Regions from separate parts of the Streptomyces hundungensis genome, predicted to be linked through region 1. Evidence: riboswitches for the same ligand, from Rfam matches in the RefSeq annotation. Region 1 holds a riboswitch; the other holds the start of a gene.
What was found. Region 1 has a riboswitch for glycine ahead of gcvT (glycine cleavage system aminomethyltransferase GcvT). Riboswitches for the same ligand answer to the same signal wherever they lie in the genome.
Positions count from the first base shown of each region.

Region 2: it holds a riboswitch for glycine, as region 1 does, so the genes downstream of both, gcvP (aminomethyl-transferring glycine dehydrogenase) here and gcvT (glycine cleavage system aminomethyltransferase GcvT) in region 1, are expected to answer to the same signal.

Region 1 covers NZ_CP032698.1:2,705,061-2,720,144, reverse strand. The annotation lists gene DWB77_RS12080 (cytochrome P450) at 1-207, opposite strand, end outside; gene DWB77_RS12075 (tRNA-dependent cyclodipeptide synthase) at 204-872, opposite strand; gene DWB77_RS12070 (GNAT family N-acetyltransferase) at 1,102-1,752, opposite strand; gene DWB77_RS12065 (EF-hand domain-containing protein) at 1,967-2,179, shown strand; gene DWB77_RS12060 (NADPH-dependent F420 reductase) at 2,255-2,977, shown strand; gene DWB77_RS12055 (L-serine ammonia-lyase) at 3,059-4,429, opposite strand; gene glyA (serine hydroxymethyltransferase) at 4,585-5,844, opposite strand; gene gcvH (glycine cleavage system protein GcvH) at 5,869-6,243, opposite strand; gene gcvT (glycine cleavage system aminomethyltransferase GcvT) at 6,344-7,459, opposite strand; glycine riboswitch at 7,613-7,709, opposite strand; gene DWB77_RS12035 (AAA family ATPase) at 7,838-8,518, shown strand; gene DWB77_RS12030 (enhanced serine sensitivity protein SseB) at 8,647-9,420, shown strand; gene DWB77_RS12025 (enhanced serine sensitivity protein SseB C-terminal domain-containing protein) at 9,606-10,403, shown strand; gene DWB77_RS12020 (ABC transporter permease) at 10,789-11,793, shown strand; gene DWB77_RS12015 (ABC transporter substrate-binding protein) at 11,874-13,649, shown strand; gene DWB77_RS12010 (ABC transporter permease) at 13,773-14,771, shown strand; gene DWB77_RS12005 (ABC transporter ATP-binding protein) at 14,768-15,084, shown strand, end outside.
Region 2 covers NZ_CP032698.1:7,114,724-7,129,807, reverse strand. The annotation lists gene DWB77_RS31660 (CPBP family intramembrane glutamic endopeptidase) at 1-140, opposite strand, end outside; gene DWB77_RS31655 (VWA domain-containing protein) at 340-2,133, shown strand; gene DWB77_RS31650 (glutamate--cysteine ligase) at 2,319-3,839, opposite strand; gene DWB77_RS31645 (hypothetical protein) at 4,330-4,917, shown strand; gene DWB77_RS31640 (DUF5999 family protein) at 5,249-5,455, shown strand; gene gcvP (aminomethyl-transferring glycine dehydrogenase) at 5,571-8,456, opposite strand; glycine riboswitch at 8,651-8,757, opposite strand; gene DWB77_RS31630 (PRC-barrel domain-containing protein) at 8,893-9,270, shown strand; gene DWB77_RS31625 (DNA polymerase IV) at 9,357-10,853, opposite strand; gene DWB77_RS31620 (MerR family transcriptional regulator) at 10,904-11,491, opposite strand; gene DWB77_RS31615 (bifunctional nuclease family protein) at 11,716-12,189, opposite strand; gene DWB77_RS31610 (MerR family transcriptional regulator) at 12,243-12,986, opposite strand; gene DWB77_RS31605 (FHA domain-containing protein) at 13,007-13,951, opposite strand; gene DWB77_RS31600 (DUF881 domain-containing protein) at 14,034-14,846, opposite strand; gene DWB77_RS31595 (small basic family protein) at 14,852-15,084, opposite strand, start outside.

The sequences.
Region 1 (15,084 bases):
CCCCTCGGCCGCGGTGTCCTTGAGGCTGAACCGCTCGTCCTCCAGGACCCGGGTGGCCAGCGCGTGCGTGCTCACCAGCCAGGCCTGGTCGCCGGTGAGGGTGCGCACCCGGGCCACCGGCTGCTTCTCGCGCAGCCAGGAGCACTCCTCGGGCAGTACGTCACCGCGGCGCGAGAGCGGGAAGTCGAGGACGGGCTCGGGGCTCATGCGGCTGTTCCTTCCGGGCGCACCACGGCATAGGCCTGGTTGCGGGAGGCCCGCAGGCCGCCGCCCTTGGCGTAGAGGAGTTCGGTCAGCGGGATCTGCGCGTGGTAGCACGACACGGAGGACGGGACGCCGAGGATGCCCGGGGTGTCCAGGAAGAAGGGCAGCTCCGCGGCGATGTAGTCCAGACAGGCGGCCAGTTGCTCCGCGCTCGCGGTGGGGCCGCCCACCTTCGTGGCGAGGAAGTGCCCCGCCATCCGCTCGCAGCCCGCCCGGACGTGCGGGTCGGTGGCGAGGAAGTGCCGCACCCGCCGGTGCAGCAGGTCGTAGACCGGGTTGGTGGCGAACTCCGAGAGGCCGTGCACGCCGACCAGGGTGCCCGGCAGGTCGGCCTCCTCGACGCCGCGCACGATCCGCCGGCGTACCGCCTTCAGCTCCTTCGAGGCGCGACGTGCCGCGTGCTCCTCCTCGTAGCCGAGCGCGCTGAACAGTTCGGCCACATGGAGGTCGGCGTAAATGAGGTCGATGCGGGAGAACCGTGCCGAAGCCCAGCGGACGAGTTCGGTGATGCGACCGGCGCTGAAGTAGCTGTTTCCCGGACTCACGCCGATGAGGACGTGATCGCCCTCGTCCCATATGTGGTGGCAACTTCGTGTGAAGGGCTGCACGGTGAATGCTTCAGTTGTGATGGCCACAGCTGTAACGCCCCAGCGCCGCTAGTCCCTGGGAGCCCTGTGCTTCCGGTGTGGCGACGACAGCAGCAAGTTATCCGGCAGTGGCGGAGCGTGAGGAAGGGGCAAAGGGAAGTTGGCGCGAACTCCTCTTTGTGCGGCGGAAAACCGGTCCTTCGGTATGGCGAACAGTCAGGCCCCCGGGTACGGGTCCGGCGCTCGGCGATCAGTGCGCCACGAGCAGCGCCTCGGAGCCCACCGGCCGGAAACCGGCGGCCTGGAAGGTGCGCACGCTGCGCGCGTTGCCCGGTGACTGCTGCGCCCACACCACCGCGTCCGGCACCAAGTGGCGCCCCGCCAGGGCGAGTTGAACCCCGAGACCTTGGCCGCGTGCGGCCTCGTCCAGCTCGACGGCGACCTCCCAGCGGCCCGCGACTCCCCGTCCGAGCACCAGGACACCGCCGTCCACCGCCCACACCCGCACCTCGTCCCGGAATTTCAGGGCGCGGGCCACCCTCGGATGGTCCGGGTCCTCGATCTCCCGCAGCGCCAGCGGCGGCCGGCCCGGCAGCGCGGGGGCGCAGGTCAGCAGGTCGACGCAGTTCATCGAGCGGCCGGTGCGGGCCATCAGGGCGGCCAGGAACCCCGGGTTCATGGAGGCGCCGAGGGGGTCGGCGTCGGTTCGGGCCAGCGCGTCCCTGATCCACTCCTCGTCCTCGTCGAGGAAGATCACCGAGTGCGCGGTGAACGCCAGCACGCCCGCGTCGCGGGGGGTGGGCTGCGCCACCACCGTCGTCCCGCCGTCGGCCGGCGGGAACTGCCCGCGAGCGACACCCGCCAGAATCTCCCCGAGCGCACTGTCCGTCCCACTCGCCATGTCCTGTTCCCGCTCCTTCTCGCGCTGCGATCCCCGTCGTACGGTCCGGCGTCTCCAGCCACTGGAAACCGGACACCCGACCCATGATCGACGACGGCCCGGCAACCTTCACCATCGGCCACCTCTCCCGCCGCACCGCGCCCCCACGGCGGCCGATAATCTGACCCGCGTCAGTAACGCACCAAGCAGTAGCACCAACAAAGGGGTGGACCCAGTGGCGGACATCGAAGAGGCGCGCAAGGCGTTCGCGAAGCTCGACGTCGACGGTGACGGACGCGTCACCGCGAGCGAGTACAAGACGGTCATGGCGCAGCTGGGCGACTTCCACGTCACCGAGACGGTGGCCCAGGCCATCATCAAGGCCAAGGACGCCAACGGCGACGGCAAGCTCTCCTTCGAGGAGTTCTGGGCGTCGCTGAACAAGTGACGCGCCCGGTCCCGGTGGCGTGAGCCCGCTCGCGCGGCGCGCCACCGGTGCCGGACCCGTACGCGGCCGACCGGAATAACCGGAGGCACCCACAGGTTCCCGGAGCGTGTCAACGCACCCTCTCCGGAAGGCCAGCTCATGAAGATCGGCATCATCGGCGCGGGCAACATCGGCGGCAACCTGACCCGCCGCCTCACCGCGCTCGGCCACCAGGTGTCCGTCGCCAACTCCCGTGGCCCGCACACGCTTTCCGCCCTCGCCGAGGAGACCGGCGCCACCCCCGTCACCGTCGAAGAGGCGGCCGACGGCGCGCGGGTCGTCGTGGTCACCATCCCGCTGAAGCACATTCCCGATCTGCCGGGGGGACTGTTCGACAAGGCCGCCGACGGCGTCGCCGTGATCGACACCGGGAACTACTACCCCAAGGAGCGCGACGGCCGGATCGACGCGATCGAGGACGGGCTGCCCGAGAGCCGCTGGACCGAGCAGCACATCGGCCATCCGGTCATCAAGGTCTTCAACGGCACATACGCGCAGGACCTCCTGGACCGCCCGCGCCCGCAGGGCGATCCCGAGCGGATCGCCGTGCCGGTGGCCGGCGACGACGAGGCCGCCAAGCGGGTCGTCCGCGAGCTCGTCGACGAGCTGGGCTTCGATACCGTCGACGCGGGCGGCATCGACGACTCCTGGCGCCAGCAGCCCGCGACCCCCGTCTACGGGCTGCGCGCCGGTGTCGCCGAGGTCACCGAGGCCCTGGCGGCGGCGCCGAAGGAACGTCCGGCAGCGCACAGCTTCTGAGAGCGCCTCAAAGGGGCGCGGGGAACTGCGCGACCGCCACCCACGGCCCGCACTTGATCGTCCCCGCCCCCCGCGGAGCGCTCAGCACTCGATGATGTTCACCGCGAGGCCGCCGCGCGCCGTCTCCTTGTACTTGACGCTCATGTCGGCCCCCGTCTCCTTCATCGTCTTGATGACCTTGTCCAGGGACACCTTGTGGCTGCCGTCGCCGCGCATCGCCATCTTGGCGGCGGTGACGGCCTTCACGGCGGCCATGCCGTTGCGCTCGATGCACGGGATCTGGACCAGACCGCCCACCGGGTCGCAGGTCAGGCCCAGGTTGTGCTCCATGCCGATCTCGGCCGCGTTCTCGACCTGCTCGGGGGTGCCGCCGAGCACCTCCGCGAGCGCGCCCGCCGCCATCGAGCAGGCGGAGCCGACCTCGCCCTGGCAGCCGACCTCGGCGCCGGAGATCGAGGCGTTCTCCTTGAAGAGCATGCCGATCGCGCCGGCCGCGAGCAGGAAGCGGACCACGCCCTCCTCATCGGCGCCGGGCACGAAGTTCATGTAGTAGTGCAGCACCGCCGGGATGATGCCCGCGGCGCCGTTGGTGGGCGCGGTCACGACCCGGCCGCCCGCCGCGTTCTCCTCGTTGACGGCCATCGCGTACAGCGTCGCCCACTCCATGGCGTGCGCCTCGGGGTTGCCCTCGGCGCGCAGCTGGCGGGCGGTGGTGGCGGCGCGGCGGCGGACCTTGAGGCCACCGGGCAGGATGCCCTCGCGGGACATGCCGCGCGAGACGCAGGCCTGCATGACCCGCCAGATGTCCAGGAGCCCGGAGCGGATCTCGTCCTCGGTGCGCCAGGCCTTCTCGTTCTCCAGCATCATCGCGGAGATGGACAGGCCGGTCTCCCGCGCCAGCCGCAACAGCTCGTCGCCGGTGCGGAAGGGGTGCTTGAGGACGGTGTCGTCCGGCACGATCGGGTCCTCGCCCGCCACGGCGTCCTCGTCCACGACGAAACCGCCGCCGACCGAGTAGTACGTCTTCTCCAGGACCAGCGCGCCCTCGACGTCGTACGCGAAGATCGTCATGCCGTTGGCGTGGTACGGCAGCGCCTTGCGGCGGTGCAGGACCAGGTCGTCGTCGTAGGAGAAGGCGATCTCGTGCATGCCGAGCACATTGAGGCGCCCGGAGTCCTTGATGGCCTCCACCCGCTCGTCCGCGCTCTCGACGTCGACCGTGCGGGGCGAGTCGCCCTCCAGGCCGAGCAGCACCGCCTTCGGCGTGCCGTGCCCGTGGCCGGTCGCGCCGAGCGAGCCGTACAGCTCGGCCCGTATCCGCGTGGTGTGGGCGATGAGGCCCTCGTTCTTCAGGCGCGCCGCGAACATCCGGGCCGCCCGCATCGGGCCGACGGTGTGGGAGCTGGACGGGCCGATGCCGATCGAGAACAGGTCGAAGACCGAGATGGCCACGGAAGACTCCTTGTGGGGGTTGGTAGACGCCGTTGTCTGCCGGGTGGTGCAGAGGACAGCTGGCACAGCATGGGATGGGGCACCGCGCTCACTACCAGTGTGCGCGGTGCCCCGGGACTCCGTACGGAATGAAGCGAGAACTAAAGCGTACGAAACTACTTCAGGCCGGGGTACAGCGGGTGCTTGGCGGCCAGAGCGGACACCCGGGCGGCCAGGGCGTCCTTGTCGAAGTCCGGCTTCAGGGCCTCGGCGATGATGTCGGCGACCTCGCGGAAGTCGTCCTCGCCGAAGCCGCGGGTGGCGAGCGCCGGGGTGCCGATCCGCAGACCCGAGGTGACCATCGGCGGCCGCGGGTCGTTCGGGATGGCGTTCCGGTTGACCGTGATGCCGACCTCGTGGAGACGGTCCTCGGCCTGCTGGCCGTCGAGCTCGGAGTTGCGCAGGTCCACCAGGACCAGGTGCACATCGGTGCCGCCGGTCAGGACGTCGACGCCGACGGCCTTCACGTCGTCCTGGACCAGGCGCTCGGCCAGGATCCGGGCGCCGTCCAGGGTGCGCTGCTGGCGCTCCTTGAACTCCTCGGACGCGGCGACCTTGAAGGACACCGCCTTGGCCGCGATGACGTGCTCCAGGGGGCCGCCCTGCTGACCCGGGAAGACCGCCGAGTTGATCTTCTTGGCGAGCTCCTGCGTCGACAGGATGACACCGCCGCGCGGACCGCCGAGGGTCTTGTGCGTGGTGGTGGTCACGACGTGGGCGTGCGGCACCGGGTTGGGGTGCAGGCCCGCGGCGACCAGACCCGCGAAGTGGGCCATGTCGACCATCAGGTAGGCGCCGACCTCGTCCGCGATCCGGCGGAACGCGGCGAAGTCCAGCTGACGCGGGTAGGCGGACCAGCCGGCCACGATGAGCTGCGGCTTGGACTCCTTGGCCAGGCGCTCGACCTCGTTCATGTCGACCTCGCCGGTCTCGTCGACGTGGTACGGGACCACGTTGTAGAGCTTGCCGGAGAAGTTGATCTTCATGCCGTGGGTCAGGTGACCGCCGTGGGCCAGGTTAAGGCCCATGATCGTGTCGCCCGGCTTGAGCAGCGCGAACATCGCGGCCGCGTTCGCCTGGGCGCCCGAGTGGGGCTGCACGTTGGCGGCCTCGGCGCCGAAGAGCGCCTTGATGCGGTCGATCGCGATCTGCTCGACCACGTCGACGTGCTCACAGCCGCCGTAGTAGCGGCGGCCCGGGTAGCCCTCGGCGTACTTGTTGGTGAGGACCGAGCCCTGGGCCTCCATGACCGCGACCGGAGCGAAGTTCTCCGAGGCGATCATTTCGAGGGTGGACTGCTGACGGTGGAGCTCGGCGTCGACGGCGGCGGCGACGTCCGGGTCCAGCTCGTGGAGGGGCTGGTTCAGAAGCGACATCAGACGATCCCTGTGGTCTCTAGGTCAGCTGGCGAATTCGGTGTACTCGTCGGCGGAGAGCAGGTCGCCCGGCTCGTCCGTGACCTTCACCTTGAACAGCCAACCGCCCTCGAACGGGGCCGTGTTGACGAGCGACGGGTCGTCCACGACGTCCTGGTTGGCCTCGACGACCTCGCCGGTGACCGGGGAGTACAGGTCGCTGACCGACTTGGTGGACTCCAGCTCGCCGCAGGTCTCGCCCGCGGTCACCGTGTCACCCACCTCCGGGAGCTGTACGTACACGACGTCACCGAGCGCGTTGGCCGCGTGCTCCGTGATGCCGACCGTCGACACGCCGGCCTCGGCGTTCGACAGCCACTCGTGCTCCTTGCTGTAGCGCAGCTGCTGGGGGTTGCTCATGACCTGAATTCTCCTGTACGCGGGGGAGTGCTGCTGACGGGGTCTCGAAGAGTGTCTCGGACCGCGGGACGAGAAGGGGGACGCCGAAGGGAGGCGAGCGTCACTTCTGGCGCTTGTAGAAGGGCAGCGCGACGACCTCGTAGGCCTCGTGCGTGCCGCGGATGTCGATGCCGACCCCGGTGGTGCCGGGCGCGGCGTGCGCGGCGTCGACGTACGCCATGGCGATCGGCTTGCCCAGCGTCGGCGAGGGCGCGCCCGAGGTGACCTCGCCCACGACCTCGCCACCGGACACCACGGAGAACCCGGCGCGCGGCACCCGGCGGCCCTCGGCGATCAGGCCGACGAGCTTGCGCGGCGGGTTCGCGGCGGCCTTCTCGGCGGCGGCCTCCAGAGCCGTCCGGCCCACGAAGTCACCGTCCTTCTCGAACTTCACGACCCGGCCGAGCCCCGCGTCGAAGGGCGTCAGCGCGGTCGTCAGCTCGTGCCCGTACAGCGGCATGCCCGCCTCCAGGCGCAGCGTGTCGCGGCAGGACAGGCCGCACGGCACCAGGCCCGCGTCCTGACCGGCCTCGGTCAGCGCGCGCCACAGCTGCTCGGCGTGCTCGGGGGCGACGAACAGCTCGAAGCCGTCCTCGCCGGTGTAGCCGGTGCGGGCGATCAGCGCGGGCACGCCCGCGACGGTGCCGGGCAGACCCGCGTAGTACTTCAGGCCGTCCAGGTCGGCGTCCGTGACGGAGGCCAGGATGCCGGGGGACTCGGGGCCCTGCACGGCGATCAGCGCGTACGCGTCGCGGTCGTCGCGGACCTCGGCGTCGAAGCCGGCCGCGCGCTCGGTGATCGCGTCGAGCACGATGCCCGCGTTGCCCGCGTTGGCGACGACCATGTACTCGGTCTCACCCAGGCGGTAGACGATCAGGTCGTCGACGATCCCGCCGTCCTCCTGGCAGATCATCGTGTACCGGGCGCGGCCGAGGCCGATGGTGGCGATGTTGCCGACCAGCGCGTAGTTCAGCGCCTTCATGGCGTCGGGTCCGGTGACGGTGATCTCGCCCATGTGGGACAGGTCGAAGAGCCCGGCGCGGGTGCGTACGGCGGTGTGCTCGTCGCGCTCGCTCCCGTAGCGCAGCGGCATGTCCCAGCCCGCGAAGTCGGTCATCGTGGCGCCCAGCGAACGATGCAGGGCATCGAGGGAGGTGAGGCGGGGGGCGTTGCTCATGGATGGTGCTCCAAGGTCCCGGGGCATGACGGTCGACGACATCCTCCCCATCTGTCATCGGAACCTGAGAGGTTCACCGGCGCGCGTCGCGCGGCACGGCTTGCACCTTGGGTGGGACCGCCCGGCAGAGGACGGCCCGCTTTTCAGATCTGCCTCGTCCGCGCGGTACGGGGCCTGAGAGATTCAAGGGAGAACTTGCTCCTTCGGCGCCCCAGCGCACAGCTGCTGAGGACTCTCCCGCGCGGATTCGAACGGCCGGTATGCAGTTGGCGCGCACATCATTGCACGCATCCCGGAAGCGGCACATCGCCGGTGAGCTATTACCGGCTCTTTACACTTCCCCAGCAGCGGTTCAGGATCCGAACAGGGGGGAGTGCCATGACGGTTGACCACGAGAGGGGCCGGGTGCGGGAGGTCCCCGCGCCGGGAGGGGCGGGCCGGGCGGTGCCGGCGCCGCGCACACCGGAGGCGAACGAGGCGGTGACCGACGAGGCGGTACGCGATCTGCGCGGGCGCCCCGAGCGGAGCGTGCCGGAGCTCCTCTTCGACCCGGGCGACGTCGTGGTGGTGTCGGGCCTGCCCGGCAGCGGCAAGACGACGCTGATGCGGCGCGCCGTCACCGACCGCCGCATCGACTCCCAGGACACCCGGCTCGCCTGGCAGCGCCGACTGCCCGGCATCCCCTACGCCCTGTACCGTCCGCTCACCCGGACCGCCCACTTCGTCAGGACCTGGTGGGCGCTGCGCTCCGGCGACAGCCTCGTCGTCCACGACTGCGGCACCCAGGCCTGGGTGCGGCACTGGCTGGGCCGGGGCGCCCGGCGCCGTGGACGCGCGCTGCGCCTGATCGTGCTCGACGTGCCGGCCGACACCGCCCTCGCGGGTCAGGCGAGCCGGGGCCGCTGGGTCTCCCGGTACGCCTTCGCGCGCCACCGCGGCGCGGCCCGGCGCCTGATAGCGCAGGTGGAGGCGGGACGGCTGCCGACCGGCTGCGCGAGCGCCGTGCTGCTCGACCGAGACGCGGCTTCCGCGCTGCGCCGGATCGGCTTCGGGCAGTAGCCGCCCCACGACGCGCGCCGGATCCTCACCCGGCGCGCTTTCCCCGGGCCGCTCCCACGGCGTTAGGGTCGAGGGGCACGGCCGAGGCAAGCCGGCAGGCATCGGGGTCCGGGGGAGAAGGACGGCACATGAACTTTCCGGAGCAGGCGTTCGCGCATCCGCTCGGCGGCGGAGGCTGGCCGGGCAACGAGCTGGAAGAGGCCATGTCCGCGGCCGTCGGGCAGCCGAACGCGGGCCCCCGGCTCATAGAGGTCCTCGGCCGCAACGCGGTGTGGGTGCCGCTGCCGGCCGGCGGCAGTCAGCAGAGCACCGACCTCGACCTGCCCACCTTGGAGCTGGACGGCGCCCCCTATGTGCCCGTGTACAGCTCCGAGCAGCAGTTCCTCCAGTGCGTCGGCTCTCACATGTCCTTCGCCGTGGCGCCCGCCGTCGAGTTCGCCCGCGGGCTGCCGCCGCAGCTCGGCATCGTGGTCAACCCCGAGGGCGTGGTGGGCATGCCCCTGCCCCCGCCCGCCGTCGCCGAGCTGTGTCGTACCGGGCGTACCGCGCTCGACGGACCCGCGTCCGGTGCCCGGGTACGCCTCTTCGAGCCGGACTGGCAGGAGGACCCGGTGGACTTCCTGGCCGTCGCGGCCGAGGAGTTCGAGGCGATCGGCGTGGTACTCAGCGCCCGCCGCGCGCTCGCCTCCATCGAGGGCGAGTCGCCCACGCTCTTCATCGGCGTGGAGTTCTCCACCTGGGACGGAGCAGGACGCAACGCGCCCATGGAGGCCCTGGGCCGGGCGCTCGGCCGGGTGCCCGTCGACTGGCCCGTCAATCTGGTCCTGCTCGACGTGACCCAGGATCCGGTCGCCACCTGGATGCGCGAGCGGGTGCGGCCCTTCTACGCCCGGGCCCGGTAGGCGACGACCACCGACGACAGCGCGGCAGACGGGCGTGCCGGGCTCCCGCGTCCCAGACCGGATCCGCCGGACAGGCCCTAACCTGGTTTCATGACCCTTGCAACCCCGCAGCCGCACGCGTGTGCCCGGGGCTGCGGGGCGGCGCAGGCGTCGGCACGGCGGAACTAAGAGGGGCGGGACCCAGGGTGAGCGCGTCAGGCACCGCGGCGGCCGGGCAGGTCGAGCACATGCTGCGCCAGGTGACGCCCGGGCGCTACGACGTGTACGAGGCGCTGCTCCACGCGCTCGCCGACCCCGCGTCGGGCCGGCTCTGGATGCTGCTGTGGAACGGCAGGGCCGGCTCCCCGGACGCCCAGTACGGGAACATGGAGGTCGACGGGGTCTCCTACGCCCCCTGTGTGACCTCCGCGCAGGAGCTCGCCGCCAGCGGGTGGAACCGGGCGCACGAAGTGGCCGGCGCCCTCGACGTCGCCCGGGGCCTCTACCCCGACCACTACGGGATCTGGCTCAATCCGCACGCCCCCGGCGGCGGCGTCGGCATCCCCTGGACTGATCTGCGCCGGATCGCGACGGGCCTCGACCGGATGCCCGCGGGGCCGCTCAGGCTCTGTGAACCGACCGTGGAGCTCCCCCAGTTCTACGCCCTGCTCGCCCAGCACGCCCACCGCACCCCGGCGGTGCGTTCGCTGCGCCGTGCCTGGGTGCAGCCCGCGCTCGGCACGCCGTACCTCGCGATCGGGCTCGACCTGTACAGCACCGCCCCGCAGTCGGTGGACGCGGTGCGGGCGATGATGCGGCAGTCCGTCGCGGGGGTGCCGGACGGGCTCGCGGTCTCCACGGTCGCGATGTCGGACGAGTACGACCCCGTCGGCATGTGGCTGAAAGCCCACGCCCGGCCGTTCTACGACCGCGAGGCGCACGGCGGCCAGGCCCCCGGGGGACCCGGATACGGCTATCCGCCGGCCGCCCCCGGCACCTACTGAGACCGGCTCCCGCCGACGCCAACCGGGACGAATCCCGTCAACGCGCCCCGCACGTAAGGGGAATGTCCGTTGTGGTGGGGCGAAGACCGCAATAGGCCCGTGCGTCATATCTGCCCCAACTTCCCCATGTCCGCCCCTGGTTCAGCCGCGTCCGCATAACGGAAACCCTCTTTCCGCATCACGTTTGCGCATACATTCGCCGTCAGGTCTGGCGGGTGATCGCGAGGCCATTGAAGACTCCCGGCATGCAGGGCCGTTCGGGCCCGTGTGCGAGCAGCCCGACCCGCTGCCCGGTGTCGCCCCCGCTCGCACTGCTGATGGGAACGCGCCGCTACAGCGGCAAGCGCGGGCCGGTCACCGCCGGTTGAGAGGGGTCCTTGCCACGATGACGGCACCATTGCACGACACACCCGCCGACGCGGACCCGACCGCGGACATCAGTGTCACGCCCAGTGGTGAGACCAGAACGGTCGAGGGACGTTCGCTGGGACGTATCGCCTGGAACCGGCTGAAGAAGGACAAGCTCGCCCTCACCGGTGGCATCGTTGTCGTGTTCCTGGTCCTCGTCGCGATCTTCGCGCCGTTGATCGTCGACGCGTTCGGCCATCCTCCGGAGGAGTTCCACGAGGACCAGATCGACCCGCTGCTCTCCACTCCGGTGGGCAGCTGGGGCGGCATCAACTCGCACTTCCTGCTGGGAGTTGAGCCGGTCAACGGCCGCGACGTGTTCAGCCGCATCATCTACGGCGCGCGGATCTCGCTGCTCGTGGGCTTCCTCGCGGCGGTCTTCGCGGTGCTCGTCGGTACCGTCCTCGGCGTGGTCGCCGGGTACTTCGGCGGCTGGCTCGACGCCATCATCAGCCGAGTGATGGACATGCTGCTCTCCTTCCCGCAGCTGCTCTTCATCATCGCGCTGATCTCCGTGGTGCCCAACCAGCTCCTCGGTCTCACCGGCACCGGGGTGCGGCTGCTCGTGATGATCCTCGTCATCGGCTTCTTCGGATGGCCGTACGTCGGACGGATCGTGCGCGGCCAGACGCTCTCGCTGCGCGAGCGCGAATACGTGGAGGCGGCCCGCAGTCTGGGCGCGGGGCGCGGCTACATCCTCTTCAAGGAGCTGCTGCCCAACCTCATCGCGCCGGTCACCGTCTACATGACGCTGATGATCCCCACGAACATCCTCACCGAGGCGGCGCTCAGCTTCCTGGGCGTGGGCGTCAAGCCGCCCACCTCCTCCTGGGGACAGATGCTGTCGACGGCGATCTCGACCTATGAGTCCGACCCGATGTTCATGATCATCCCGGGTGCGGCGATCTTCATCACCGTGATGGCGTTCAACCTCTTCGGCGACGGCGTCCGCGACGCCTTCGACCCGAAGGGCTCCCGCTGATGCGGGACTTCACAGACTCCGGCCCGGCGCATCGCACGGGCCGTGACACACAAGACGCCCCCAACGGAGGAAGCCAGATCGTGACAACCCAAGGTTCATCGAGGCGAAAGACGGCCGCCGGCGCCGCCATCGTCGTTGCGGCTCTGCTCTCCACCGCGGCCTGCGGCGGAGGCGGCGACAGCGACAGCAAGGGCAGCAAGGCCCCCGGGTTCAACGCCGCCAACAGCAAGCTCGCCAACGCGTCGACGAAGAAGGGCGGGGAGCTCAAGTTCGTCGGCACGCAGGACGCCGACTCCTGGGACCCGCAGCGCGGTTACTACGGCTTCATGTGGGACTACGCGCGCTACTACACGCGCACGCTGATCTCCTACAAGCCCGCCCCGGGCAAGGAGAGCGAGACGCTCGTCCCGGACATCGCGACCGGTCTCGCGGACGTCTCGGCGGACAAGAAGACGTACACGTACCACCTGAAGGACGGCGTCAAGTGGGAGGACGGCAAGCCCGTCACCTCCAAGGACGTCAAGTACGGCATCGAGCGCATCTGGGCGCAGGACGTCATCTCCGGCGGCCCCGTGTACCTGAAGGACGTCCTCGACCCAACCGGTGAGTACAAGGGTCCCTACAAGGACACCGCCCCCGACAAGCTGGGCCTGAAGGCGATCGAGACGCCGGACGACAAGACCATCGTCTTCAAGCTGCCGGCGCCCAACGTCGACTTCCAGCAGATGCTGGCCATGCCCTCGGGCACCCCGGTCCGCCAGGACAAGGACACCCAGTCGAAGTACGGCCTCAAGCCGTTCTCGCTCGGCCCGTACAAGTGGGAGTCCTACTCCCCGAACAAGTCCATGGTGCTGGTCCGCAACGAGAACTGGGACCCGAAGACCGACGAGGTCCGCAAGGCTCTTCCGGACAAGATCAGCCTGACCCTGCTCAGCAGCGCCGACGACATGGACAGCCGTCTGATCAACGGTGACTACGACGTCGACCTGAACGGCACCGGCCTCAGCGTGGCCGGCCGCACCAAGGCGCTCCAGCAGCACAAGGGCAACGTCGACAACCCGGACACCGGCTACATCCGTTACGCGGTCTTCCCGCAGACGGTGGCCCCGTTCGACAACGAGCACTGCCGCAAGGCCGTCATCTACGCGGCCGACCACAAGTCGCTCCAGACCGCCCGCGGCGGCCCGCAGGCCGGTGGTGACATCGCCACCAACATGCTGCCGCCGATCATCAGCGGTTCGGACCCGAAGTTCGACCCGTACGGCGTGACCTCCAACGACGGCGCCCCGAACATCGCCAAGGCCAAGGAAGAGCTCGCCGCCTGCGGTCACGCGGACGGCTTCTCCACCACCATCGCGGTCCGCAACAACAAGCAGGTCGAGGTGGCCACCGCGCAGTCGATGCAGGCCGCGCTCGCCAAGGTCAACATCAAGGTCGACATCGACCAGTACGACGGCTCGCAGACGACCGGCATCATCGGCAACCCCGAGGTCGTCAAGAAGAAGAACTACGGAATCATCATCATGGGCTGGGGCCCGGACTTCGCGTCCGGCCAGGGCTTCCTGCTCCCGCTGGTGAACTCCAAGTTCATCCTGCCGAACGGCAACAACAACTACTCGATGCTGAAGGACCCGGCGATCGACAAGCTCTTCGAGGACGCCATCGCGGCGGCCACCCCCGAAGAGGCCGCCGGACTCTACAAGCAGATCAACCAGAAGGTGTCCGAGCACGCCGTCTACCTGCCGTTCGTCTTCGAGAAGAACGTCAAGTGGCGCAGCAGCCGGCTCACCAACGTCTACACGACGACCAACAACAACGGTTACTACGACTACGCCTCCCTCGGCGTCGAGAAGTGACCGTCGTCCAATCGCTCCGCCGGCGCACCCGCCGCTAGGCACGAAGGGCAGGTGAAGGCCGTCGTGTGACGGGTCGGGGGTACCGCAATCCGGTGCCCCCGACCCGCCGCCGGGCCGAGAGCAGTGCTCGCATATCTCATCAGGCGGTTCGCCGCCGCCATCGTCATGCTGCTGATCGTCATGCTCGTGACGTTCGGCATCTTCTTCCTGATCCCCAGGTGGACGGGTGTCGACCCGGCCACGATGTACGTCGGCAAGCAGTCCGACGCCGCTGCTCTCGAGGCGGTCCGCTCCAAGCTGGGTCTCGGCGACCCGATCTTCGTGCAGCTCTTCGACTTCGTGAAGGGCATCGTGGCCGGCCGCGACTACACCGGTGGCGGCTCGACGATCCACTGCGACGCCCCGTGCTTCGGCTACTCGTTCAAGAACGAGCAGGCGATCTGGCCGGTGCTCAAGGACCGCTTCCCGGTCACCCTGTCGCTGGTCATCGGCGCGGCCATCCTGTGGGTCGTCTTCGGTGTCCTGGCCGGCGTGGTCTCCGCCCTCAAGCGCGGTTCGCTGTGGGACCGGACGGCCATGACCGTGGCGCTCGCGGGCGTCTCGCTGCCCATCTACTTCACCGGCCTGCTCTCGCTGGCGATCTTCTCCTTCGGCCTTCACTGGATCGACGGCCAGTACGTGCCGTTCAGCGATTCACCAGGGGGCTGGTTCAGCGGCCTGATCCTGCCCTGGGTCACCCTGGCCTTCCTCCAGGCGGCGATGTACGCCCGCCTCACCCGGGCGACCATGCTCGAAGTGATGGGCGAGGACTACGTCAGGACCGCCCGGGCCAAGGGCCTGAGTGAATCCATCGTCATCGGCAAGCACGCCATGCGTTCCACGATGGCGCCGATCCTCACGGTGCTCGGCATGGACATCGGCGCCCTCATCGGCGGCGCGATCCTCACCGAGACGACCTACAGCATTCCGGGTCTCGGCCGGGCCGTGCTCCAGGCCATCAACGACCGTGACCTTCCGGTGATCCTCGGCGTCACGCTGATCACCTCGGCGGCGGTGATCTTCGCGAACCTCGTCGTGGACCTCCTGTACGCCGTGATCGACCCCCGAGTGAGGCTCGCATGACCGACCTGAACAAGACCGGCGCCGCGGTCGGCGAGCCGGTCGCGGGTGAGCGGCCCTCGGACGCCTTCCTGGACGTACGCGACCTGAAGGTGCACTTCCCCACCGACGACGGCCTGGTCAAGTCCGTCGACGGGCTCAGCTTCTCGCTGGAGAAGGGCAAGACCCTCGGCATCGTGGGCGAGTCCGGCTCCGGCAAGTCCGTCACCTCGATGGGCATCATGGGCCTGCACACGACCGGCCAGTACGGCAAGCGCAAGGCGCAGATCTCCGGTGAGATCTGGCTGAACGGCAAGGAGCTGCTCTCCGCCGACCC
Region 2 (15,084 bases), 4.4 Mb from region 1:
CCGCCCTCCTTGGTGAGCGAGCCCACGAAGCTGATCAGCGCCGACACTCCGCTCGCGCCGAGTGAGAGCGCCAGCACGAGCACCGTCTCGGACCGCAGGATCCGCGGTGAAGTACCCCCTTGGGGAAGAGAATCAGCCACGCGCTCGGCCTCCACCTGCACACCTGCCTCCAGTTGACGAATCCCGTTCCCTCCCCACGGCCGCCCCGCTAGGGTCTCGAAGGACATCACGAAGATCGCGCGCGACAGGCCGGGGGACGGGCGCCCTTACGAGGGTGCGGGTCTCCTTTTTCCTTGTTCGGATTTCCTTGTTCGGGTTTCAAGGAGGGGCACCACCGCCATGGGACGTCACAGCTTGCCCGACGACGCCGAGACCGGCAGCACCGGGGCGGTCCGGGACTCCGCCCGGCGGCGGACGGTCGCCCTCGCCACCGCGCTCGTCCTGGCCGTGGCCGGGGGCGCCGCCGTCGCCGTGCAGCGCGGGGCGCTCTCCTTCGGCCGCTCCTGCGCGTCCTCCGCGGTACGGCTGGACCTGGTCGCCTCCCCGGACGTGGCTCCGGTGATCGAGGCCGTCGCCGACCGGGCCCGCGAGGAGCGGATCACCTCGGACGGCTCGTGCATGGACGTACGGGTCACCGCCCGCGACTCCTCCGAGGTGGCCGCGTCCTTCACCTCCCGCTCCAGACCCGACTTCGCGGTGTGGATACCGGACGCCTCGCTGTGGGTGGACCGCGCCAAGGACGCGAGCGGTTCGGCCACCGTGGTCACCGCGGGCCATGTCGCCGACTCCCCCGTCGCGCTCGGCGCGCTGCCCACCGCGGCCGCGTCGCTCGGCTGGCCCCACAAGACGTACACCTGGGCCGAGTTGGCGCTGGCCGCCACCCAGGACGACAAGCTGCGCCTGGGCTCGGCGGACCCCGCGCACAGCGCCGCGGGCCTGCTCGCGCTGAGCTGCATCGGCAAGTCCGCGGCGGCCCGGGGCGGCGAGGGCGCCACCCTGGGCGCGGCGCTCGCCAAAGTGCTCTCGCAGCGCGTCGCCGACAGCGACGGCCATGTGGTCGATACGCTCGCCCCCGCCAACTCGCCCACCAATAGCGGGACTTCACGCACCAGCGCGACCGTGATCCTCTCCGAGCAGGCGGCCTTCTCCTACAACGCCGCACATGGCGGCGGGAGTTCCGCGAGCGCGCTGCGTCTCTTCTATCCCAAGGACGGCGCGCCACACCTGGACTATCCGTACGCCATGGTCCGTGAAGCCGGCATGAGTACCGACGAGAGCCGGGCGGCGATGCGCTTTTTGACGCTGCTCGGCGACCCCGGGTCCCAACGCGCCCTCGCCGGGCGGGGGTTTCGCGCACCGGGACGGGCCGTCGCCGACCCGATCGTCTCGGCAGCCGGCGGCAGCGCACCGCAGCCGTACGCGAGCGCCACCGCCGACCCTCCCTCGAACCAGGAGCTCCAGGACGCCCTCGGCATGTGGACGATCACCGTGCAGAGCGCGCGGCTCACCACGGTGGTGGACGCCTCGGGGTCGATGGCGGCCGCGGTTCCGGGCTCGGGCGGCCGCTCCCGGATGGACGTCACCAAGGCCTCGCTGCTCCAGGCGCTTGCGCAGTTCACCGCCGAGGACGAGATCGGCCTGTGGGACTTCGCCACCCGGCTCGACGGCTCCCGCGACTACCGTCGCCTGGTGCCGACCGCCCGGCTGGGTGACCCGGCGGCCGGCGGCGGCACCCAGCGGTCCAGGCTGACGTCGGCGTTCGCCGCGCTCCAGCCGGTGCCGCACGGCGCGACCGGCCTCTTCGACACGACGCTGGCCGCGTACCAGGAGGCGACCTCGACGTACGCGAGCGGCAAGTTCAACGCGGTGGTGCTGCTCACCGACGGCGCCAACGAGGACCCGGGCAGCATCTCGCGCGCCGACCTCGTCGCCCGGTTGCACCAGCTCGCGGACCCCGCGAAGCCGGTGGCGCTGATCGCCATCGCGGTCGGCCCGCAGGCCGACCAGGACGAGGTGCGGGAGATCGCGCGGGCGGGCGGCGGCGCCGGCTACCAGGTCAACGACCCGGCCGACATCCAGGCCGTGATCCTCAGGGCGATCGTGACCCTGGTCCAGGCCCAGCACCGCGCCTAGGGCCTGTCCGGCGGATCTTGTCTGGGACGCGGGGGGCCGGCACGCCCATCTGCGGCATTGCCGTCGGTTGCCGACGCTCCGCGTCGCCGCCCTCCTCCGCCGTGCAGCTGGACGCACCAGCCCCCCACTCACCAGCACCACAAGGCCAAGGCACCCCGACGGCGACCAGATCCGCCGGACAGACCCTAGCGCCGGCGCGCCTCCGGGCCCGGGAAGCCCGTCGGCCAGGTGTGCACGGGCTCGCCCTCCAGCATCAGCTCCCGGTAGCGCCGGGTGGTGGCGGCGAGCGCCGCCTCCCTGCCGAGTCCGGCGGCCAGCGCCCGATGGTAGGTGTCGACCTGCCAGGACGCCCCGTTGACGCGACGTCGGCAGCGCTCCTCGATGATCCCGAGGTAGTAATCGCGGTCTGCCGCCTCGATGCCCCACGCGTCGAGCCCGGCCGCCGCCAGCGGCAGCAACTCCTCGCTGACGAGCTTGATGGCGGGCACCCGGGCGACGCCGCCACCACGCCGCGGCACCGGCCACAGGAGCTCGGCGTCGATCCCGTAGCGGCAGGCGGCGTCGAAGTTGGAGGCCGCGGACTCGAAGGGCAGCCGCGTCCACACCGGCCGCGACTCCTCGGCGAGGGCCCGCACCAGGCCGTAATAGAAGGCCGTGTTGGCGAGGACGTCGGCGACGGTGGGCCCGGCCGGCAGCACCCTGTTCTCCACCCTCAGATGCGGCACCCCGTCGGCGATCCCGTACACCGGCCGGTTCCACCGGTAGATCGTCCCGTTGTGCAGCACCAGCTCCTTCAGGCCCGGCACCCCGCCGTCCGCGATGACGCGCAGCGGCTCCTCCTCGTCGCAGATGGGCAGCAGCGGCGGGAAGAACCGCAGGTTCTCCTCGAAGAGTTCATAGGCGGACGACACCCAGCGCTCCCCGAACCAGGTGCGCGGGCGCACCCCTTGGGCGCGCAGTTCCGCCGGCCGGGTGTCGGTGGCCTGCTCGAACAGCGGCGGCCGGGACTCGCGCCACAGCTCACGGCCGAACAGGAAGGGCGCGTTGGCGCCCATCGCGACCTGCACGGCGGCGACCGCCTGGGCCGCGTTCCACACCGCGGCGAACCGCGCCGGCGTCACCTGCAAATGCAACTGCACGGAGGTACAGGCGGCCTCGGGGGCGATGGACGCGGAGGTGCAGGAGAGCCGTTCCACGCCGTGGATGTCGAGGGTGAAATCCTCCCCGCGGGCGGCCACGATTTGATCGTTGAGCAACTGGTAGCGGTCGACGTCGGAAAGGTTCCCGGGTACGAGGTCGTCCTGCGTCAGCGTCGGCAGAATACCGATCATGACGATGCCCGCGTCGACCTCTCCGGCCTTGCGATCCGCGTACCCGAGGGCGGTGCGCAGCTCCTCGGCGAGCTGATCGAATACCCGGCCTCCGAGCCGGTGCGGGGCGATGTTCACTTCCAGATTGAACATTCCGAGTTCGGTCTGGAAATCCCGGCTCGCGATGCGTTCGAGCACCTCGCCATTCATCATGCGCGGCATACCGTCGGGACCCGCGAGATTCAGCTCGAGCTCCAGCCCCATCATGTTCTTGGGACGGTCGAACCGCTTCTGGGCCAGCAGCTTCTCCAGCCCCTCCAGGCACTGGTGCAGCTTGTCCCGGTAGCGGTGCCGATCGGACAGGTCGAATCCGCCTGCCACGACCTTCTCCCCCATCGATGGGTCCCTCCTCGAATGGGCACCCGGTGGCACCGGGCACTCCGTGTCATGGTCGATAATGCCCAGACTGACTGATCCATAACGCCTGCGCGGGAGGTGCTGATGGAGTAGCGTCGACGACTACGGCCTCCGGCACATTCAGCAGGCATACGGCAACGTGCAGTTACCGTCTTCTCGGGAATGGTGAAAAACACCGACGAGAATCGGCCGACCCCCGCCGGGACAACTCTCCAGGTCGGCGCGGCGGGCATCACATTCCCCCGGGTAGGACGCCCGCACAAAAGGACCTGATACCGGCTTGCGGGCAAATACCGGGACGGCTAGTTGAAACCCCGCGTGAACACGTGTCGTATAAACTCCGCAAACGAGGCAGAGAGTTGGCGCCCCCGGCCATTCATCGTCGGCCCCCCTCTGACCCCGCACCGCAGACAGCGCCGTCCGCACCGCCCACGCATCACCGTGTCTCCGAAGTGAGAGGCGACCCACCATGCCGCTGCATGTCCCCCCGGCTCCCGCGCCCGCCCTGCGCAGCGTCCTCGCGGCACTCGGTTCCCCCACCGCCGTGCGCGAGGCCCGCACCCCGGCCCTCCGCTCCACCGAAGGTCCGCTCACCCCCGAACTCCCGCTCCCGCTCCACGTCCTGGACGGGATCACCCCGGGCGGCCGGACCCCGCGCACCCGCCTGGCCGGCTGGCGCTTCCTGATCAGCGACCCCGACCATCCGGTCGCCGCCGCGGACACCCGCCTCACTCCGGACGGTTGGGCCTTCTCGCACTTCTTCGAGGGCCCCTACATCGCCTCGACCCAGCGCGCCCTGCGCCAGGCCGAGCCGCTCGCCACCCACTACCAGCCCCGGCTGCTTTCGATCCCCGAGCTGTACATGCTCACCCTGTGGCTGCACACGGACACGAGCGCCGACGGCGCCTCGGGCAGCCCCGCGCCCCACGACCTCCTGGTGCCGCTCGCCCCCGCCCCGCCCGGCATCTGCGCCCATCGTCCGCTGCGGGTCAGCGAACTGCTGCCGGTACTCAGCCTGCGTCTGGCCACCGCCCCCCTGCTCGGACAGCCCGTCTGACCCCTGCCGTCGGCGCCCGGCGAAAAAAGTGCCCCGCGACCAGCGTGGTCGCGGGGCCTGGTGTGTCTATGCTGCGTACGCGCGGCCTCAGCCATACGGGCTAGTCCTGCCGGGCCACCCCGAACCACCCGAAAAGACAGGCCAGTTGAGCTGAACCGTCCGCACGGGTGACACGTCATTAAGCAGTAGGAAGCGCTGCCGCGAAATCCCTGCGGATTGACTCCCGTGGGGCAACACTGGGAACGGACCGACCGACTTACTACGGGGGGCGGCCATGAACAACGCATCGAGCCGCAGCACACTCACCACAACGCAGCGAAAGAACGCATCCATGTGCCAGCACCAGCCAGCCTGCCCGACAGCCTTCTCCGCCGACCGGGAAGCCGCGAAGCCCGTGGCACACCACCCGGAGCAGGGCTGGAGCCTGCTGTGCAACGGTGTCCTGCTCTTCGAGGACACCGGTGAGCTGCTGCCGGACGGGCAGATCATCGCCCCGCACCGGTCGCTCACGGCGGAGCAGGTGGCGACCGCCGCCTAGCGCGGCTTCGTACGGACAGCGCGCGTAGGGACGCCTCCCCAGCGGAATCGTCCCGCACGGACACATGAGGGCCGGCCCGGGGAAAACCCCGAACCGGCCCTTACGCATGGGTGGGTCAGTGGTCGTACTCGTCCAGCGGCGGGCAGGAGCAGACCAGGTTGCGGTCGCCGAAGGCTCCGTCGATGCGGCGGACCGGCGGCCAGTACTTGTCGGCGGCCGACACCCCGGCCGGGAAGACGGCGTCCTCGCGGCTGTAGGCGTGGTTCCACTCGCCGCCGAGCGCGGCAGCGGTGTGCGGGGCGTTGGCGAGCGGGTTGTCGTCGGCCGGCCAGACGCCGGAGGCGACCTTCTCGATCTCGCCGCGGATCGCGATCATCGTGTCGCAGAACCGGTCGATCTCGCCCAGGTCCTCGGACTCGGTGGGCTCGATCATCAGCGTGCCGGCCACCGGGAACGACATGGTCGGCGCGTGGAAGCCGTAGTCGATCAGGCGCTTGGCGATGTCGTCGACGCTGACGCCGGTCGCCTTGGACAGCGACCGCAGGTCCACGATGCACTCGTGCGCGACGAGGCCGTTGGGGCCGGTGTAGAGCACCGGGTAGTGCGGCTCCAGGCGCTTGGCGATGTAGTTGGCGGCGAGCACGGCGACCTGGGTCGCCCGCTTGAGGCCCTCGCCACCCATCAGACGGACGTACGCCCAGGAGATCGGCAGGATGCCGGCCGAACCCCAGGGGGCCGCGGAGATCGGGCCGACGCCCGTCGCGGGGCCGGCCGTCGGCTGGAGCGGGTGGTTGGGCAGGTACGGCGCGAGGTGGGCGCGCACACCGACCGGGCCGACACCGGGGCCGCCGCCGCCGTGCGGGATGCAGAACGTCTTGTGCAGGTTGAGGTGGGAGACGTCGCCGCCGAACTTGCCCGGCTTGGCGAGGCCCACCAGGGCGTTGAGGTTGGCGCCGTCGACGTACACCTGGCCGCCGGCCTCGTGGACCTGGGCGCAGATGTCGGCGACGTGCTCCTCGAACACGCCGTGCGTGGACGGGTAGGTGATCATCAGCACCGAGAGCTCGTCGCGGTACTGCTCGATCTTGGCGCGCAGGTCGGCCGCGTCGACCTCGCCGTCGTCGGCGGTCTTGACGACGACGACCTTCATGCCGGCCATCACGGCGCTCGCCGCGTTGGTGCCGTGCGCGGACGACGGGATGAGGCAGATGGTGCGCTGGGTGTCGCCGTTGGCGCGGTGGTAGGCGCGCACCGCGAGCAGGCCCGCGAGCTCGCCCTGGGAACCGGCGTTGGGCTGGATGGACACCGCGTCGTACCCGGTGACCTCGGCGAGCCGCTCCTCCAGCTCACGGATGAGCGTGAGGTAGCCGGCGGCCTGGTCGACCGGCGCGAAGGGGTGGATCTGCCCGAACTCGGGCCAGGTCACCGGCTCCATCTCGGTGGTGGCGTTCAGCTTCATGGTGCAGGAGCCGAGCGGGATCATGCCGCGGTCCAGCGCGTAGTCGCGGTCGGCGAGCTTGCGCAGGTAGCGCAGCATCGCGGTCTCGGAGCGGTGCTGGTGGAAGACCGGGTGGGTCAGGAAGTCGTCGGTGCGCAGCAGCGCGTCCGGCAGGGTGTCGGCGGCCGTGGCGTCCAGCGCCTCGATGTCGGCATCGGCCCCGAACGCGCCCCAGACGGCGGCCAGTTGGGCCCGGTTGGTGGTCTCGTCACAGGCGATGGAGACGGTGTCGGCGTCGACGAGGTGCAGGTTGACCCCGCCCTGACGGGCGGCGGCCACGGCCTGGGCGGCCTTGCCCGGGACCCGCACGGTGAGCGTGTCGAAGTAGGCGCCGTGGACGACGTCGACCCCGGCGGCCTTGAGCCCCTCGGCGAGCAGGGCGGCGTAGCGGTGGGTGCGCTGGGCGATCTGGCGCAGCCCGTCCGGGCCGTGGTAGACGGCGTACATCCCGGCCATGACCGCGAGCAGCACCTGCGCGGTGCAGATGTTGCTGGTGGCCTTCTCGCGGCGGATGTGCTGCTCGCGGGTCTGGAGGGCCAGGCGGTAGGCCTTGTTGCCGTCGGCGTCGACGGAGACGCCGACGAGGCGGCCGGGCAGGCTGCGGGCGAACTTCTCCTGGACCGCCATGAACCCGGCGTGCGGGCCGCCGAAGCCCATCGGGACGCCGAAGCGCTGGGTGGTGCCGACGGCGATGTCCGCGCCGAGCGAGCCCGGCGAGGCGAGCAGGGTGAGGGCGAGCAGGTCGGCGGCGACGGTGACGATCGCGCCGAGCTCGTGGGCCGCGTCGATGACCGGCTTGAGGTCGCGGACCTGACCGGAGGCGCCGGGGTACTGAAGCAGCACGCCGAAGACACCGCGCTCGGCGACCTCGGCCGGGATGCCGTCGCTGAGATCGGCGACGACGACCTCGACGCCGGTCGGCTCGGCACGCGTCTGGATCACGGCGACGGTCTGCGGCAGGGTGTCGGCGTCGACGAGGAAGACCCCGCCCTTGACCTTGCCCACGCGCCGGGACAGGGCGAGCGCCTCGGCGGCCGCGGTGCCCTCGTCGAGCAGCGAGGCGCCGGAGGTGGGCAGGCCGGTGAGCTCGGCCACCATGGTCTGGAAGTTGAGCAGCGCCTCGAGGCGGCCCTGCGAGATCTCCGGCTGGTAGGGCGTGTACGCCGTGTACCAGGCCGGGTTCTCCATGACGTTGCGCAGGATCACCGGCGGCGTGAAGGTGCCGTAGTAGCCGAGGCCGATCATGGGGGCGAGCACCTGGTTGCGGTCCGCGAGCTGTCGCAGCTCGGCGAGCACCTCGGCCTCGGTCCGCGCCTCGGGGAGGTTCAGTGCCCCGGCGCTCTTGATGACCTCGGGGACGGCGGCGGCGGTCAGCTCGTCGAGCGAGCCGTAGCCGACCTGGGCGAGCATCTTGGCCTGAGCCTCGGCATCGGGCCCGATGTGGCGCTGCTCGAAGGGGATGCCACGCTCGAGCCGGCTGAGCGGAATGCGGTTGGCGGTCATGACGGAGGCCTCCTGGTCGCACGACCTGCGAGGGGTACCACGGCGCGGGTACCCGGACGGCCTCCCCCTCTGTCATCTCAACCTGAGAGCTTCACCGGGGCGCGCGGGGGCGATCCGGTTTTCACCGTCGGTGAGGAAAGGTTCCGCCCGGGCTGACGTGCCCGTGCTTCCCCCGTCCTGCTTTCCAGAGTGACCTCGTCCGTGCGGTCCGTGGGCCTGAGAGATTCCGGGGAGGAGTTGCTCCTTCGGCGTCCGCCGAGCACTCAGGGAGCACTTCGGAGGACTCTCCCGCACGGGGTCAGCAGCCGTTTGCCAGCCTACCAGCGCGCTCCGAGCCGATTCTTTGTTCAACTGCTCAAGTGGCCAACACCCACGATGTGCCCTTTCGTAGTGCTTATGGAGCAGTTGTAACCGGTTGCGACCAGTTGGAGGGACCGTGCAGACCGATATCGATCCGCGCAGCCTGATCGGCCGCAAGGCATACGACCGCAATGGACACAAGATCGGAACGGTGGACGAGGTCTACCTCGACGACGCCACCGGCGCCCCGGAGTGGGCCGCCGTACGCACCGGACTGTTCAGCAGGGACGCCTTCGTCCCCCTGGAACCCAGCACCCTGGTCGACGAGACGCTGCGCGTCCCCTACGACCGCGCCCTGATCAAGGACGCCCCCGACTTCGGCGTGGGCCGCCACCTCTCCCCGGAGCAGGAGCTCCAGCTCTACCACCACTACGGCCTGGACATCGCGGCCCCCGACCCCGGCCCACCTCCCTCCGACCGCGACTTCGGCCGACTCGCAGGCGGCGACATCTGACCCAACCCCCCACCCGCGCGCACCGCCTGCCGACCCGTCCTCGGCCCCTCGGCGCTCGCTGCTTCCCCTCCCGCCCCCGGCCCGCCCTAGGCCGCCGCCTCCCCGCCCGCCTCCGGATCACCCCCGGTCGCCGCCTTCCCTACCGCCCCCGACCGGACCTCGGCTGCCGCCTCCCCATCCGCCTCCGGCTCTTCTTCGGCCTGCGCCGCCGTCTCCGCAGCAGCCCGCTCCACCAGTGGCAGCGGTTCCGAGGGCTCCAGGTCGGGGTCGTCCACCTTGAACGTTCGTACGCGCCCGGGCACCCGGGCCGTCGGCGTCTCGAAGCGCACCGTGACCCGCCCTACGCCGCTGCCCTGCACCCACCCCGGCCCGTACTCGACATGGCGTACGTCGTGCCCGGCCAGCCACCTCCGCTGAGCCGGGCCTTCCACGGCCTCCGCCGGGGCCCCCGCCTCCGCCTCGGCCGCGCGGGCGGGCTCCTCGCTCTCCGGCTCCTGTGCGCCCTGCTCCCCCGCGGCCTGGGCGAACAGGTCCTCCTGGGTGTAGTCGGCGAGCCCGGTGACCCCGACGCCGAGCAGGCGCACGCCGCCCGTGGTGTCCACCGATTCCAGCAACCGCGCCGCGGCCTCCCGGACCACCGCGGGATCGTCGGTGGGGCCGCGCAGCGTCTCGGAGCGCGTCAGCGTCGAGAAGTCGTACCGCCGGACCTTGAGCACGATGGTGCGCCCCGAGTGCCCGGAGGCCCGCAACCGCTGCACACACCGGTCGGCGAGGCGCCCCACCTCGCCGGTGATCCGCAGTCGGTCGTGCAGGTCCACGTCGAAGGTGTCCTCCACGGACACAGATTTGGCATCCCGCTCGGCCACCACGGGCCGGTCGTCGTACCCCGACGCCATGCGGTGGAGCGAGGCCCCGTGCGACTTGCCGAGGAGCCGTACGAGCTCGTCCTCCCCCGCCTCGAAGAGGTCCGCCACGGTGGTCATGCCGGCCCGCCGCAGATGCTCGCCGGTGGCCGGGCCGACGCCGGGAAGGATGCGCACCGACATGGGCGCGAGGAGGGCGCGCTCGGTGCCGGGCTCCATCAGCACCAGGCCGTCCGGCTTCGCCTGCTCGGAGGCGATCTTGGCCAGCATCTTGGATCCGGCGAGGCCCACGGACCCGCTCAGCCCGGTGACCGCCCTGATGTCCCTGCGCAGCCGCTCACCGGCCTCCCGCGCCGCCGCCGACCCGAAGGCCACCCCGCCGGCCTCCAGGTCCACGAAGGCCTCGTCCAGGCTCAGCGGCTCGACCAGCGGGGACAGCCGCCCGAGCAGCTCCATCACCTGCTCGCTGATGGTGCGATAGAGCTGGAAGCGCGGCACCAGATAGGCCGCGTTGGGGCAGAGCCGCCGCGCCTGCGCCATGGGCATCGCCGAGCGGATCCCGAAACGTCTCGCCTCGTACGAGGCCGTCGAGACCACGCCGCGCGGACCGAGACCGCCCACCACGACGGGTTTTCCGCGCAGGCTGGGCTTCGACGCCTGCTCTGCGGCGGCGAAGAAGGCATCCATGTCCAGATGCAGGATGGTCGGCGCGGCTCTCACACCACCGATGCTGCCCTACGCCACTGACAATCGGCCCCGGCGCCGAGCGGTCAGACCGCCCGGTTGCGCCGCCTGGCCAGCTCATCGGCCGGGTTGTGCCCGACCAGGGTCTCGCCGGTGTCGACGCGCTCACCGTGCAGCTGGGAGAGGGCCGCCTCGACGTCCCGCCACACCACGCCCACCGCGATCCCGAAGATCCCCTGACCGCCCTGGAGCAGGTCCACGACCTCGTCCGGCGACGAGCACTCGTAGACGGTGGCGCCGTCGCTCATCAGCGTCATCCGCTCCAGATCGCCAAGGCCGCGATCGCGCAGGTGCTGCACGGCGGCCCGGATGTTCTGGAGGGCCACACCGGTGTCGAGGAAGCGCTTGACGATCTTCAGGACGACGACGTCCCGGAAGCTGTAGAGGCGCTGGGTGCCCGAGCCGTAGGCCGGGCGGACGCTGGGCTCGACCAGGCCGGTACGCGCCCAGTAGTCGAGCTGGCGGTAGGTGATCCCCGCCGCCGCGCACGCGGTGGGCCCCCGATAGCCGACCGTGTCGGTGCTCGGCTCGGCCGTACCGCCGTGGAGCGGGTACGGCCCGCCCTCTCCCGAACCGAGTCCGGGAGCACCCCCTGCCGTACCGTCGCCGCTCATTCTCACGCCGACCCTCCGTCCTTGACCTGCCCACTCGACGGTAGGCAGTCACCAGGGGTGCGTCAACGATCGCCACACTCGGCACGCCGAGTGATAATCACCCTGAGAGTGGTTTCCCGTGTCTCTCCAGCGGGAAAGGCTACTCGAATGCGCCGAAACCCCTCCGGCGCACGCGCCGCGCGCGGCATCACTCGGACGGCCGCCGGATCACTCGTTTCCGGTGCTCACTGGCTGTTGGTCCCGAAGTCCTCGGGCGAGATCTGGTCGAGGAACTCGCGGAACTTCTCCACCTCGTCCTCCTGCTCGTCCGGGATGGCGATTCCCGCGTCGTCGAGGACCCCGTCACTGCCGTAGATCGGCGTGCCGGTGCGCAGCGCCAGCGCTATGGCGTCGGACGGCCGGGCGCTCACCTCGACGCCGCTGGCGAAGACCAGTTCCGCGTAGAAGACGCCTTCGCGCAGGTCCGTGATGCGGACCTCGGTCAGTTCCTGACCCACGGCCTCCAGCACGTCCTTGAAAAGGTCGTGCGTCAGCGGCCGCGCCGGCGCCATCCCCTGCTGGGCGAAGGCGATCGCGGTCGCCTCCCCCGGACCGATCCAGATAGGGAGGTACCTATCGCCTCCCACTTCACGCAGGAGCACGATCGGTTGGTTGGAGGGCATTTCCACCCGGACACCCACGACGTCGAGCTCGTTCACACAGCAACCCTAGGACGTGCTCGGCAGGTTTGGGTAGTCGGGCACCCACAAGATCAGTGAAGCCGGACACCCAGGGCGGTCTGCACGAGTGCCGCGTGGAGGCGCACGGAGAGCGCCGCGAGCTCCTTGGTGGTGGCCTCCGCATGGGCCCTGGTCTGCGGATTACGGTGCAATCGCAGGGGTGCCACCACCTGCTCGACCAGTCCCGCCTCACGGTCCGCGGCTGCCTTCATGGCGCGCAGATGGCGGGGTTCCAGACCGAATCGCCCCAGATCCGCCACAAGGCGTGCCACATTCACCGACTCGGCGTCGAAACCGCCCTCGGGCCCGGGCGTGAGCAGGCCGTAGGACTCCCATTCGGCCAGTTCCGCCTCGGTGACATCGGTGGCCGCCATCAGCTCGGCGCGCCCCACCCGGGCGGCCGTCGGCCGGTCCCCGTCCGGCTCGCCCAGGCCGTCCAGCAGCTCCCGGCCGCCGCCCGGGGCCGGCAGGGAGGGCTGCTCACCGCGGTCCAGGGCGTCCAGGTGCTCGCGGATGACCTTGAGCGGCAGATAGTGGTCCCGCTGCATCCGCAGCACCTGAGCCAGCCGCTCGACGTCCTCAGGGCTGAACTTGCGATACCCCGACGGCGTACGACGGGGCTCCACCAGGCCCTCCGACTCCAGGAACCGGATCTTTGAGATCGTCACTTCGGGGAACTCGGCGCGCAGCTGGTTGAGCACCCCGCCGATGCTCATCAGCCGGCCGCCCGCGGTGGCGGTGCCCGATCCGGCACCGCCCGTCGGTGTCTGAAGCATGGACCTTCCCTGGCCTGGGCTCAGAGCGCGCGCTGGCTCGCGTAGAAGACCAGCCGGTACTTCCCGATCTGCACCTCGTCGCCGTTGTTCAGATCGACGGCGTCGATCCGCTCGCGGTTGACATACGTACCGTTGAGGCTGCCGACGTCGGAGACGGTGAACCGCCCGTCGGAGCCGCGCCGGAACTCCACGTGGCGACGCGAGACGGTCACGTCGTCCAGGAAGATGTCGCTCTGGGGGTGGCGGCCCGCCGTCGTCAGTTCGCCGTCCAGGAGGAAGCGGCTTCCCGAGTTCGGCCCGCGGCGCACCACCAGGAGCGCCGAGCCCAGCGGAAGGGCGTCGACCGCGGCCTGCGCCTCCGGGGAGAGCGACGGCAGCTGCGTCTGACCGGTGACCTCGGCGTCGTACGCCTCGAGGCCGGAGATGGAGATGGTCGACGTGGTCTCGGAGGCTCGCTCCGGGACGACACCGGGCCGCAGCGGCGCGCCGCAGTTGGAACAGAAGCGGCTGGCTGCGGGATTGGTGTGCCCGCACCTCGTACAAACCGGCATGCCCGACATCGACGGATCCTCCTGCCGCGGCGGCACCGCGTGGGCACTGGTGGCATACGGGTCGGAGGCAAACCCTCCACCCGTACTTGAGGTTGACGGTTCCCCGAAACCTATGCGCCCCGCACCTGCCGGGTCAACAGACGACGCGCCCGGAATGTCACCACCGGAACCGGCCACCTCATCGCGGAACAGCGGGCGCTCGCCGCCCTGCTCCTCCGGCTCTCCGGGGCGCTGAGCACGGTGCCTGGCGGCGCTGCCGCCGTCCTGGCGTGCGCTCTTGCCGAACAACTTCGCAAACAACTTCACGGGCGATTCCCCTTGACCGAAACAGACCCGCCCGTGGGGCAGGACGAACCCAGAACCAACACACCGGCCGAACCGGACACCCTCACAACGTCCGTATCCGCCAAACAGTTTCCACCACGCACCACTGTTACGGAGCGGCGACCCCCCGCAACCTCCTGTCGTTGTGCGCCAGGACGCGTACCCGTCCTCATCAGTGCGAGGACGACTGAGCGTAGTCAGGCCGCTTCGCCACTCGCAAGGCGTTCACAACGATCTTCTCCGAGCGGACCACCGTGGCGGTGGCCTGCTCCTTCTCCAGAGTCTGCACCACTCCGCCGGGGATGTTCAGCGCCGGCTCGAGATCCTGGGGCTTGCCGATCACCTTGAAGACGTACGGCCCGGTGACCTTCTTGCCGTCGACCCCGATGCCACCGGTCTCGTCGGAGAAGTACGTATTGGCCACCACCCGCACGTCGTTGATCTGGATCGCCTCCGCACCGGCCGCGCGCAGTTCCTGCACCGTGTCGAGCACCTTGTCGGACTCGACGGCGCCCTTGGGGTCGCTGATCGTCAGCGTGATGCCGGGGCCCTGCGCCGGGACCGTGCCGGCCAGGATGCCGAGCTGCTGTTCCTTCTCCACGGTCTGCTTGCGCGCCTCTTCCGCCTGGTTGGAGCTGGTCTCCAGCTCGGTGCGCTGGCCCTCCAGACGCTGCTTCTCGTCCTCAAGACGCTTCGTACGCGAGTCGAGTTCATCCAGGATGCGGACCAGGTCCTCCTGGCGGGCGCCCCGCAGCGCGCTGTTGTCGCTGTTGGACCGGACCTGGATGGCGAGCCCGAGGCCGAGCACGAACAGCAACAGGGCGACGATGAGCTGCGCCCGGCTGACCCGCGGCGGCCAGAGGCCCGCGGCAAGCCGCTGACGACCCGTCAGCTGCGGCTTCGCGTCCGTGGATTCACCCGGTGCGTCGATCGGCGGTTCCTGCGCGTTGTCACCCTGATCGGTGTATTTCTCCGCGTCACTCATCGGCGTCAGGCCCTGAAGACGTGCCGACGGATGGCGGCCGCGTTGGAGAAGATCCGGATGCCGAGCACCACGACCACGCCGGTCGACAGCTGCGCGCCGACACCCAACTTGTCGCCGAGGAACACGATCAGCGCCGCGACCACCACGTTCGACAGGAAGGAGACCACGAAGACCTTGTCGACGAAGATGCCGTCGAGCATGGCGCGAAGCCCGCCGAAGACCGCGTCGAGTGCCGCTA